Marinobacterium aestuarii: one gene and its partners. The protein of the gene in region 2 interacts with the protein of the main gene of each other region in a pairwise test. Links are inferred from orthologs where the notes say so. Each region holds a gene or a part of one and is shown on either strand. Other genes may lie near its edges.

Region 1 (3,853 bases), 2.0 Mb from region 2 along the record:
ATCTCGTCAATGCGGCCATCCCCCACGTAGCAGCCATCGCGAAAGACGGTGTAGCGATCGGCGATGGCAAAAATTTCGTCAAACTTGTGGCTGATAAACATGATGGCGCAACCGGCCTGCTTCAGCCGCCGCACAATGGCGTAAAGCTCTTCGATTTCATGATGGGACAGGGCCGCGGTGGGCTCGTCCAGAATCACAACCTGAGCATCAAAGGACAGCGCCCGGGCAATGGCCACCATGTGGCGCTGACCAATACTGAGGTATTTGAGGCGGGTTTGAGGGTCTACAGGAGCTTCAATATCCTGCAGTATCTGGCCCGCACGTGCATGCATGGCGTCCCAGTCGAGCTGCTTGAAGCGCCCCTTGGTGAGGTAGTGGCCGGCGAAGATATTTTCGGTGACGCTGAGCTCGTCAAACAGCACCGTTTCCTGATGAATGGCGGTAATGCCGAGCTGGCGCGCCGCGTCCGGCGTATCCAGGCATATGGCTTCGCCGCGAAAGCGCAACTCGCCGGCGTCGGGCTGATAGATACCGGTCATGGTCTTGACCAGGGTGGACTTGCCGGCACCGTTCTCGCCGATAAGCGCCGTTACCTGGCCGGGATAGAGGTCCAGCTGTACCTGATCGAGCGCCTTGACACCCGGAAAGGACTTGCTGACGCCCCGCAAGGAAAACAAGGGGTTGGAATCAGACATGGTGATTTCTTCTTATAGGTAACACGGGACAAGAAACGTGCAGGGTGCAGCAGGCCCCCTGAGGGCCCTGCTGCACGCCAGGACTTAAAAAATATCCGCGAACGCATGCACGTTGGAGGCGTTGTAAATGAAGGGCTCGGCCATGGCGGCACTGCCGTCTGCATCAAGGCTCGCAGTACCAATTCGGCCCATGCCAACGCTGGAATCGGTCGCGGAACCCTTGACCAGATTGTAGGAAATCATGGTGGCGGCGTAGCCCAGATCGATGGGGTTCCAGATGGCAAAGCTTTTCACTACACCGGAATCCACATGCCCGGCCAGCTCAGAGGGCAGACCCAGACCGGTAACAAAGACCTCTCCGGCCCGGCCCTGGTCATGCACTGCCTGCGCAGCGGCCACGATGCCCACCGACGTCGGTGATACTATGGCTTTCAGGTTGGGGTAGGATTTGAGCAAACCCACGGTTTCGCGGTAACTCTTGTCCGCCAGGTCATCGCCATAGACGGTGGTGACCAGATTCAGGTTCGGGTACTGCGGCAGCACCTTCTTCATTTCGTCGATCCAGATATTCTGATTGGTCGAGGTCGGCGTGGCACTGAGGATGGCGATATCGCCCTGCTCGGCACCCGAGGCGAGCACAGCTTCAGCCGCCAGTTTGACGTTCATTTCGCCGATGAGTGCATTGCTGGAAGGATTAAGATGCACCTGACGACCGTCTGGCGCGACACCCGAATCCCAGGACACCACCTTGATACCCCGCTGCTGCGCCTTTTTCAGAATAGGTACCAGGGCATCGGTATCATTGGCGGATACGGCAATGGCATCCACCTTCTGCGCGATCAAGGAATTGATCACCTCGATCTGGCCTTCCGCGGTGGTGGAGGTGGGGCCTGTATAGATGACTTCCACATCGCCCAATTCCTTGGCGGCCTCCTGAGCCCCCTCGTTGGCGGCCTCGAAAAAGCCGATCCCCAGCGCTTTGACCACCAGGCCAATGCGCACCGAATCAGCCTGTACCAGGCCACTGCTTGCCATTGCTGCTGCCACCAGGGCGCTGGCCACTAATTTTTTAAAAGGCATATCAGGTCTCCGTCTCGCTTGTTGTTGTTATCACGACAGTCGCCCGTGGGGCGATTCTTATCCGCTGGCTGCATCGGCCCGGGCTATCACGAGCCGGCAACCGGTATCCTCAATCAGCTTCTGTGTTTTGGCATCCACTCCTGCATCCGTAATGACGATATCCAGCTGTGTCAGCGGGCATACAATCAGACTGCTGCGCTGGGCAAACTTGCTGCTATCTACCAGCAGAACCCGTTGTTCGGCCTGGCGCAGCAGACGTGTGGTGCCCTGCACTATCTGCGGGTCTGTTTCCATTACCCCCAGGGCACCCACGCCCTGGGCACCGAAAAACATCTTGGCGGCATAAAAACTGGCCGAGCCATCTTCCGGAAACGGACTCAGAATCAGATTCTGCTCCCGATACACCTTGCCGCCCGGCAAGGTCACGCTGCACTTGCTGTGCTTGAGCAGGTAGTCGGCGATGACAAACGAATTGGTCATCACATGCAGCTGCCGGTTCTTGAGGTACTCGGCCATCATGTACGCGGTGGAACCACCACCGATAATGATCGACTCCCCCTCTTCACAGAGTGCCGCGGCCTCCCTGGCCACCAGGCGCTTGGCCTTGGCGTTGATCGTCTGGCTGATGGCGAAGGGCCTTCCCGCCAGGCTGGTGGTGGTGGGCGGGTGCAAAGACTCAGCCCCGCCGCGCACCTTCTTCAACTTGCCGACCTTGTGCAAAAAGCTTATATCCCGCCGGATGGTCGCCTCCGAAGCACCGAGCAGCTCCACCAGGTGGCTGACCGTTGCCACCGGCTTCTCTGCAACCTCGGCCAGGATGATTCTATGTCGTTCACGTTCGTGCATAATCAGTCCTTGTCGATCAATATGGCGTATCAAAAAGGCTATTGCAAGCAAATTATGATTGATAATGATCGCTATTGACTAGAAATGTGTACTGGTATAAATTCAAAACCGTCAATATCAATCAAATAACTCCAATAACGCAAAACCCGTCACGATTGTGACAAGTTTTGCTTGCTTCAGCTAATAATTAATAGAAAAGAGGTTGTCCGCCATGCCCGCACTTGAAAGCCCCCTTCGCCAGATCCCCAATCAGTGGGATGATCAGAAAGCCGCCAGCCTGACGGAACCGGAGCTGCTGCAATACCGCTCCAATCTGCTGGGGTCCGACATGCGCGTGACCAATTACGGCGGGGGCAATACCTCGGCCAAGATAGCGTGCACCGACCCACTCAGCGGCCAGGCCACTGAGGTTCTCTGGGTCAAAGGCTCGGGCGGCGATATCGGCAGCATGGATCTGGCGGGCTTTGCGACCCTTTATATGGACAAACTGCAGGCCCTGAAGAATCTCTACCAGGGCGAGCAGCACGAAGATGACATGGTGGCCTATCTGGCACACTGCACCTTCAACCTCAACAGCCGTGCCGCCAGCATCGACACGCCGCTGCATGCCTATGTACCTTACAAGCACGTCGATCACCTGCACCCCGATGCCGTGATTGCCATCGCCGCCAGCAAGAACAGCCGCGAACTGACCGAAACCATTTATGGCGCCGATATCGGCTGGCTCAGCTGGCGCCGGCCCGGCTTTCAGCTGGGACTGGAACTGGAAAAGATCGCCCGTGAAAACCCGCACCTCAAGGGCGTGGTACTGGAAGCCCACGGCCTCTTTACCTGGGCCGACAGCGCCAGGGAATGCTATGAAGTATCACTGGAGATGATCAACCGCGCCCAGTCCTGGCTGGATGACCGCCTGCAGGGTCGCGCCTCCTTCGGCGGTGCCAGCCACCCGTCTCTGAGCGAGATTGAGCGCCAGCGTATCGCCAGCCAGCTGATGCCGATCATTCGCGGCAAAAGCAGCGAAAAGCAGCGCCAGATCGGCCACTTCAACGACAGTGCCGAGGTGCTGGAGTTCGTCAACAGCGCCCAGCTTGAACCCCTGGCAGAGCTGGGAACCTCCTGCCCGGATCACTTTCTGCGCACCAAGATCAAGCCGCTGGTACTGGCCTATAATCCGGCACAGGACAATCTGGACGCCGTCATCGAAGGCCTGGATAACCAGCTCGCCGATTACC
Region 2 (4,009 bases):
GTCGACGTTGCCCGGCGACTGCGTATCCCAGTAATCCGGGTTGCGGTCAAACTCTACCTTCACGCCCTGCTCGCGGCTGCTGATGGTATAGGGACCGGTGCCAGACAGGTGGCTGGATGCAAAGGAATCGCCGTGCTTGACCAGCAGGTCCTTGGGCTTGCCGTTTTCGTCGGTACCGCTGTAAAAGGCGCTGTCCATTGGGAACAGGTAGGTGGCGTTGTTCAGCACCAGCGGGAAAGGCTTGTGGGTCACCAGGTCGATGGTGTAGTCGTCAACCGCCTTCACTTCCTTGAACGGCCCGAAGATGCTCTTGAAGTCGGCGGACTCCTTCAGACGATTGAAGGTAAAGACCACGTCCTTGGCAGTCATCGCGTTGCCGCTGTGGAATTTCACGCCCTGGCGCAGGTGAAAGCGCATCGTCAGGTCATCCACGCGTTCCCAGCTTTCAGCCAGACGGGCCTCGAAGCCCAGATCCCTGGACCAGCGCACCAGCGGGTCGAACGTCATGTGGGACAGCTGCAGGGTACCGCCGGAGAGCTGCTCGTGCGGATCCAGCGATACCGGGTCGGCATCGTAGGCCATTTTGAGGGTCGCGGCCTGAGCGCTCATCAGCCCCAGGCTCAGCATGGCGCCGGCCAGAATCGAAACGGTCTTATTCATCGTGTATTCCGTATTTATTGTTGTGTCGTAAAGCTGTTAAACGCGTTCAAGACTAGACGATAGGCTGCGCAGCACCAATCGAAATACCGACTAGGCCTATACGCCATACGCATACTCATGCGTATGGCGTATCAGGGTCCAATGAGTGAACCGATAGCACTAAAAGCAGGAGACATCGAAGTGACACTTGACCAGGGTGCAATATCACCGATCATGCCTGTTCCTGGGTTTTGGCATCCTGCGTCGCTCAACCTCCTGCCTCCCTGCAATCGTGCACATCAGCGTGCGCGCTGGATGACCAACCCCGCGGGTTGACAGCCATTGCCCTAAACGCAAAAACCCCGACATAAGTCGGGGTTTTAGCGTGCGACCCGCCTGGCGGCGGGTCAAGGGAGCCTGGGCAGGCTGCTTACATCATGCCGCCCATGCCACCCATTCCACCCATGCCACCCATATCAGGCATGGACGGCTTGTCTTCCGGGTGATCAGCGATCATGGCTTCGGTGGTGATCATCAGACCGGCAACAGATGCCGCCGCCTGCAGCGCAGAACGTGTCACCTTGGCCGGATCCAGGATACCCATTTCCAGCATGTCGCCGTATTCGCCAGTACCCGCGTTGTAACCGAAGGCGCCAGTACCTGCACGAACCTTGGAGACAACCACGGAACCTTCTTCGCCGGCGTTCTCAACGATCTGGCGCAGCGGAGCTTCCATGGCGCGGAAGGCCAGTTCGATACCGACAGTCTGGTCGTGGTTGATGCCTTCCAGGCCCTGTACGTTGGACAGAGCGCGGATCAGTGCAACACCGCCGCCAGGAACCACGCCTTCTTCAACGGCCGCACGGGTTGCGTGCAGGGCGTCTTCAACGCGGGCTTTCTTCTCTTTCATTTCAGTTTCGGTGGCAGCACCGACCTTGATAACGGCTACGCCGCCGGCCAGCTTGGCAACACGTTCCTGCAGTTTTTCGCGGTCGTAATCAGAAGACGTTTCTTCGATCTGAGCGCGGATCTGCTGTACGCGAGCCTGGATATCAGTGGCTTCACCAATACCGTCAACGATGACGGTGTTTTCCTTGGTGATGTTGATGCGCTTGGCCTGACCCAGCTGTTCCAGCGTGGCGGTTTCAAGGCTCAGACCCACTTCTTCAGCGATCACGGTGGCGCCGGTCAGGACAGCGATGTCTTCCAGCATGGCCTTGCGACGGTCACCAAAGCCCGGTGCCTTGACGGCAGCAACCTTGACGATACCGCGCATGTTGTTGACAACCAGAGTTGCCAGCGCTTCGCCTTCAACGTCTTCTGCAATAATCAGCAGCGGACGGGAAGACTTGGCAACCTGCTCCAGAGTCGGCAGCAGATCACGGATGTTGGAGATTTTCTTGTCGAACAGCAGGATGTAAGGGTGATCCAGGTCGATCGACATGTTTTCCTGGTTGTTGATGAAGTACGGCGACAGGTAACCGCGGTCAAACTGCATGCCTTCAACAACGTCCAGCTCGTTCTGCAGGCTGGTGCCTTCTTCAACGGTGATGACGCCTTCCTTGCCAACGCGCTCCATTGCCTTGGCAATCAGCTCGCCAACATCGGTGTCGGAGTTGGCAGAGATGGAACCGACCTGGGAGATGGCCTTGGAGTCTGTGCAGGGCACAGCCATTTTGCGCAGTTCTTCAACAACGGCAATAGTGGCCTTGTCGATACCGCGTTTCAGGTCCATCGGGTTCATGCCGGCAGCAACGGATTTCAGACCTTCGTTGACGATCGCCTGAGCCAGAACAGTTGCAGTGGTAGTACCGTCACCGGCAACGTCGCTGGCCTGGGAAGCGACTTCCTTGACCATCTGCGCGCCCATGTTTTCGAAGCGGTCTTTCAGCTCGATTTCCTTGGCAACGGATACACCGTCTTTGGTGACCAGCGGCGAGCCAAAGGATTTTTCCAGTACCACGTTGCGGCCTTTAGGGCCCAGGGTCGTTTTTACAGCGTCAGCCAGGATGTTGACACCCTTGAGCATGCGTTTGCGTGCATCATCACCAAAACGTACGTCTTTTGCAGCCATTGTCTGTTAATCCTATACAAAGCGTTATAAATCGGAAATCAACGGGGTCAAGCAGGCCAATCAGCCTTCGACCACACCAAAGATTTCGCTTTCGTTCATGATCAGCAGCTCTTCGCCGTCAAGCTTGACAACGTTGCTACCGGAGTACTGGCCAAACAGAACGACGTCACCTTCTTTAACGGTCAGTGCTTTCACATCACCGTTGTTCAGCGTGCGCCCTTCACCCACTGCAATTACAGTTCCACGGTTCGGCTTTTCTGCAGCAGAACCCGGCAGAACGATACCGCCAGCGCTGGTGGTTTCTTCTTCACTGCGACGAACTACAACTCGGTCGTGAAGCGGACGAATTTTCATCTGTTCTACTCTCCTGATCTTATTAGGATCCAAAGCTATTGTTTACAGAGAAAGGACAACAGGCCATCTGCTGCCCCAGATACTGGATGTTCAGGATAATGGGGGCGGGGAAATGCATTTCAACAGCACCAGCAAAAAAATTTGAAAAATTTCTGCCCTGCATCCTCTGCCCTGCAGCCCAAAGCCCCGCACTCACCAGCCCCCGAAAGCAGGGGCCAGAGCCCCAACGACAACAGGCGCCAGCGGCGCCTGTATAAGGAAGGACGAAAACATGGGGTCACCCGTAGTGACTGGAGAGCCGCTGTGCTGGAGTCGCTTAGTCGTCTTCGCGGCGGTACTCGCCATCGATGGTATCACCCTTGCCATCGACACGGGGGTCGGGCCGGGAGTTGCCCGGCCCCGGTGGAACCTCGGGGCCCTCAAAGGGAGAACGACGGTGGGACGCCGCCACCAGGGTAAAACGACTCACCAGCGCTTTTGACAGCAGCTGGCGGGTAAAGGGAATCAGGCAGCAGAAGCCGATAACATCGGTAAAAAAGCCCGGCGTGATCAGCAGCGCACCGCCCACGGCCAGCACCAGCCCCTCGATCATTTCACCGGCGGGCATCTCGCCGGCGTTGATCTTCTGCTGCGCCCGCGCCAGCGTCGACAGCCCCTGATAGCGCAGCATATTGACGCCGATAAAGGCCGACAGCAGCACCAGCCCCACGGTATACCAGGCACCGATGGCCTGACCGACGTTAATCAGCAGGGTAATTTCGATAATTGGGATGATGATAAAAAGCAGAAAAAGAAACCGCATTGCCATAGTCCGAAATGATTTTCCTCATCACACCAGATGATGGCTGGATCCGCAACTTAAATGCCCTCGCGCGGGTATTTGTGTCGCCAAGGCAAAATGCTGCAGCCAAATTAGACCAAAGTATAAGAAAATTTTTCCCA
Region 3 (3,987 bases), 790 kb from region 2 along the record:
CCTTGCGCGGCTCCTTGCCAAAGAACTCGGCAACGGACTTCTGCACCATCGGCATGCGGGTCTGACCGCCCACCAGGATGATTTCATCGATAGCAGAAGCGCTCAGGTCAGCATCTTTCAGGGCAATACGGCACGGATCAAGGGTACGCTTAACCAGGTCTTCAACCAGGGATTCCAGTTTGGAGCGGGTTACCTTGACGTTAAGGTGCTTGGGGCCTGTAGCATCTGCGGTGATGTACGGCAGGTTGACGTCGGTCTGCTGGGCAGAGGACAGCTCAACCTTGGCCTTCTCGGCGGCTTCCTTCAGGCGCTGCAGCGCCAGCGGATCGTGGTGCAGGTCGATGCCGGACTCTTTCTTGAACTCGTCTGCCAGGTAGTTGATCAGCTTAAGGTCGAAATCTTCACCACCGAGGAAAGTATCACCGTTGGTAGCCAGTACTTCGAACTGGTGCTCGCCATCAACATCGGCGATTTCGATGATGGAAACGTCGAAGGTACCACCACCCAGGTCGTAGACGGCGATGGTGCGGTCACCCTTGCCCTTGTCCAGACCGTAGGCCAGGGCAGCGGCAGTCGGCTCGTTGATGATGCGTTTGACGTCCAGACCGGCGATACGGCCAGCATCCTTGGTCGCCTGACGCTGAGCATCGTTGAAGTAGGCCGGTACAGTGATAACGGCTTCAGTCACCGCTTCACCCAGGTAGTCTTCGGCGGTCTTCTTCATTTTTTTCAGGATTTCGGCAGACACCTGGGGTGCAGCCATCTTCTTGCCTTTAACCTCAACCCAGGCGTCGCCATTGTCGGCTTCGACAATGGAGTACGGCACCATCTTGATGTCTTTCTGTACGACATCGTCCTTGAAACGACGGCCGATCAGGCGCTTGATGGCAAACAGGGTATTGGTCGGGTTGGTTACAGCCTGACGCTTGGCCGGCTGCCCTACCAGGATTTCGCCATCTTCGCTGTAGGCAATGATGGACGGCGTGGTGCGGTCGCCTTCGGCGTTTTCCAGCACGCGAGTCTTGTCGCCATCCAGGATCGCCACACAGGAGTTGGTGGTTCCCAGGTCGATACCAATAATTTTACCCATGTGTCTTTGCTCCAGTTCTGCGGTGCCTGTGTTGCAAGGCACGAAATCCGATTAACTTGCTTGCAGTTCTATATAGGGCCGAATATCGCCGTTTCAAGCGCCGGCCCCTAAAGTCTCTGCTTAACTTTTCGAAACCATGACCATCGCCGGACGCAACAGGCGACCATTGAGGGTGTAGCCTTTCTGCACCACCGCGACCACGGTGTTGGGCGCCGTATCAGGCGCATCCACCAGCGACATGGCCTGATGCAGAGCCGGGTCGAAGGCCGTACCCTGCGGATCGACAGACTCGATCTTGAACTTGTTCAGACCCGAGACCAGCATGCCCAGCGTCAGCTCGACACCTTCGCGGATGGCCTGAGTAGCAGCGTCTTCCTTGTCGAAGGTCTCAACCGCACGCTCCAGGCTGTCGACCACCGGCAGCATTTCGTTGGCAAACTTCTCGACACCAAACTTGTGCGCCTTTTCCACATCCTGCTCGGCACGACGACGAACATTCATGAAGTCGGCCTGAGTGCGCAGCAGCTGATCGCGCAACTCATCCATTTCAGTGGTGACAGTCTCGAGTTCCTGAGCCAGGGTTTGAGCATCAGGCAGCTCTGCGGCATCCGCTGTCGCAGCGGCTGCGTCTGTCTGCTGTTCTTCGGCTACCGGCGATTCCAGGATTTCATCCGCCGGATTTTTCTCTTGCTCTGCCATTCCTGTTACCCACCTCAATGCAAAGATGTTTGAAAACATTACTGCTGCTGTATATGGGGTTATTCGCCGGTGATTCAACCGCTACCACAGAAAAAATTTGCTACGCGATGCATCGAAGATTGCAACGGCAATGGAAATGACCTATACAGTAAAAACACTGTATGAAAACACAGGTAAAACACCATCATGCTCAGTCAGCTGACGATCCGCAACTTTGCCATTGTCGAAAGTCTGGACCTGGAACTTGCCGCCGGCATGACCGTTGTCAGCGGTGAAACCGGGGCCGGCAAGTCCATCATGCTCGATGCCCTGGCCCTGGCCCTGGGTGATCGCGCCGAAACAGGCGTGGTACGCACAGGCGCCGAGCGCGCCGAAATCATCGCCAGTTTCAATATCAGCGGCCTGCCCGATGCCACCGCCTGGCTGCAGGAGCAGGATCTCGACCAGGATGGCGACTGTATCCTGCGCCGGGTGATCACCCGTGAAGGGCGCTCACGCTCCTATATCAACGGTCAGCCCTGCCCGGTCACGGCCATCCGTACCCTGGCGAATCATCTGGTGGATATTCACGGCCAGCATGAACACCAGCGCCTTCTCAAGCGCGACTACCACCGTACTCTGCTGGATGAACATGCCGGCCAGAGCAAACAGGCCGGCCAGGTACGCGACACTTTCCTGCGCTGGCGCCGGCTGGACCAGGAACTGAGCAGCCTGACCGAACAGAGTGCCGAACAGGCCGCCCGCATCCAGCTGCTCAGCTACCAAACCGACGAGCTGGATCAGCTTGGGCTGCAGGACAATGAACTCGGCGCACTGGAAGAAGAGCAGAAAACCCTGGCCAACGCCGATGACATTCTGCACACCGGACACCAGCTACTGGAACTCACCGCCGACGCCGAACAAGCCAACTGCCTGAGCCTGCTGGCGCACTGCGAACAACTACTGCACTCGCTCGATGTTCAGTCGCCGGCCCTGCAGCAGGCCGCCGAAATGCTCGGCAGCGCACAGATACAGATAGAGGAAGCCAGCCAGGAGATTCGCCACTATCTGGATCGCGTCGAGGTCAACCCGCAGCGCCAGAAGGACGTCGAAGAGCGCCTCTCCAGCATCTATGACATAGCACGCAAGCACCGCATCAAACCCGAAGCGCTGGTGAGCTTTCACAGCGAACTGAAGCAGGAGCTCAACTCCCTGAGCCGCTCCGATGAGGAGCTCGACCTGCTTGCCCAGGCGGTCACCGCCGCCCGGGAGTCTTACAGCAAGGCAGCTGCACGCCTGAGTCGCGGCCGGCAAAAGGCGGCACGACTGCTCGGCAAGGCCGTGGATGCACAACTGCACGAGCTGGGCATGAATGACGCCCGCTTTGAAGTCAGCCTCAGTCCCTTGCCGCAAGAGCGCCAGGGGACACACGGGCTGGAAGAGGTGGAATTCCTCATCAGCGCCAACCGTGGCCAGCCCGCACGCCCACTTGGCAAGGTCGCATCAGGCGGCGAGCTGTCCCGTATCAGCCTGGCGATTCAGGTCATCACTGCGCAGACCTCCGCCACACCTACGCTGATATTCGACGAAGTCGATGTCGGCATCGGTGGCGCCATAGCCGAAGTCGTGGGTCGCATGCTGCGCCAGCTCGGCGAACGCGCCCAAATCCTGTGCGTAACCCACCAGCCACAAGTTGCATCCCAGGGACACCAGCACCTCTTCGTCAGCAAGATTGCCGGTGATGTGCATACCCACACCCGCATTCGCAACCTGGACAGCAACGATCGCGTGCAGGAAGTGGCCCGCATGCTGGGCGGTATCGACATTACCGAGCGCTCCGTCGCCCATGCGCGGGAAATGCTCGGGGTCGGTTAGGAGGCTGCAGACGCAAAAAAGCCGGCTTTCACCGGCTTTTTTTGTAACTAGTGTACTGCTTCGCTCTTAGAGGCGCTTTTAGCGAGTCGCCAGGAGGTGGGCCGCACGGCGCATTTTCGAAGGCATAGTGGGCTATGTCGAGGAAATGCAACACCGCGGACGGCCTTCTGGCGGCTCGCCCGCAGGGAGCGCGCCAATTCGCGCCCTGCTGTGTTGCCGCTCTTGGCAAGAGCCCCACTATTACCGGCGAACGGCGCCTTGCCGGACACGCATTGGCGGGCTCTATAAGCACCCATTAGGGCGAAGCAGTACACTAGTACGTCTAGCAAACTCTTGCGACCGCT

Evidence for each region.
Region 1: the proteins of groL (region 2) and A8C75_RS14570 interact in binary tests that used the Escherichia coli proteins (3 or more experiments, as listed by UniProt). The link is inferred for Marinobacterium aestuarii from one-to-one orthologs.
Region 3: the proteins of groL (region 2) and grpE interact in binary tests that used the Escherichia coli proteins (3 or more experiments, as listed by UniProt). The link is inferred for Marinobacterium aestuarii from one-to-one orthologs.

The regions. Positions count from the first base shown.
Region 1 is NZ_CP015839.1:3,332,791-3,336,643, forward strand. Bases 728-3,525 are described here. They hold A8C75_RS14570 (DeoR/GlpR family DNA-binding transcription regulator), read right to left. Parts: upstream 2,622-3,525; coding sequence 1,833-2,621; downstream 728-1,832. Other genes in these bases: rhaS (rhamnose ABC transporter substrate-binding protein), read right to left, coding at 780-1,775; A8C75_RS14575 (bifunctional rhamnulose-1-phosphate aldolase/short-chain dehydrogenase), read left to right, coding at 2,833-3,525. Also shown: A8C75_RS14560 (sugar ABC transporter ATP-binding protein), read right to left, coding at 1-695; more of A8C75_RS14575, read left to right, coding at 3,526-3,853. UniProt on the Escherichia coli protein: Represses ulaG and the ulaABCDEF operon. Two ulaR binding sites have been identified in each promoter.
Region 2 is NZ_CP015839.1:1,337,937-1,341,945, reverse strand. The notes cover bases 392-3,345. They hold groL (chaperonin GroEL), read right to left. Parts: upstream 2,714-3,345; coding sequence 1,070-2,713; downstream 392-1,069. Other genes in these bases: A8C75_RS05945 (co-chaperone GroES), read right to left, coding at 2,774-3,067; A8C75_RS05955 (ABC transporter substrate-binding protein), read right to left, coding at 392-660. Also shown: more of A8C75_RS05955, read right to left, coding at 1-391; A8C75_RS05940 (FxsA family protein), read right to left, coding at 3,384-3,869.
Region 3 is NZ_CP015839.1:551,261-555,247, reverse strand. Bases 1-2,932 are described here. They hold grpE (nucleotide exchange factor GrpE), read right to left. Parts: upstream 1,790-2,932; coding sequence 1,211-1,789; downstream 1-1,210. Other genes in these bases: recN (DNA repair protein RecN), read left to right, coding at 1,976-2,932; dnaK (molecular chaperone DnaK), read right to left, coding at 1-1,090. In the rest of the region: more of recN, read left to right, coding at 2,933-3,643. UniProt on the Escherichia coli protein: Participates actively in the response to hyperosmotic and heat shock by preventing the aggregation of stress-denatured proteins, in association with DnaK and GrpE. It is the nucleotide exchange factor for DnaK and may function as a thermosensor.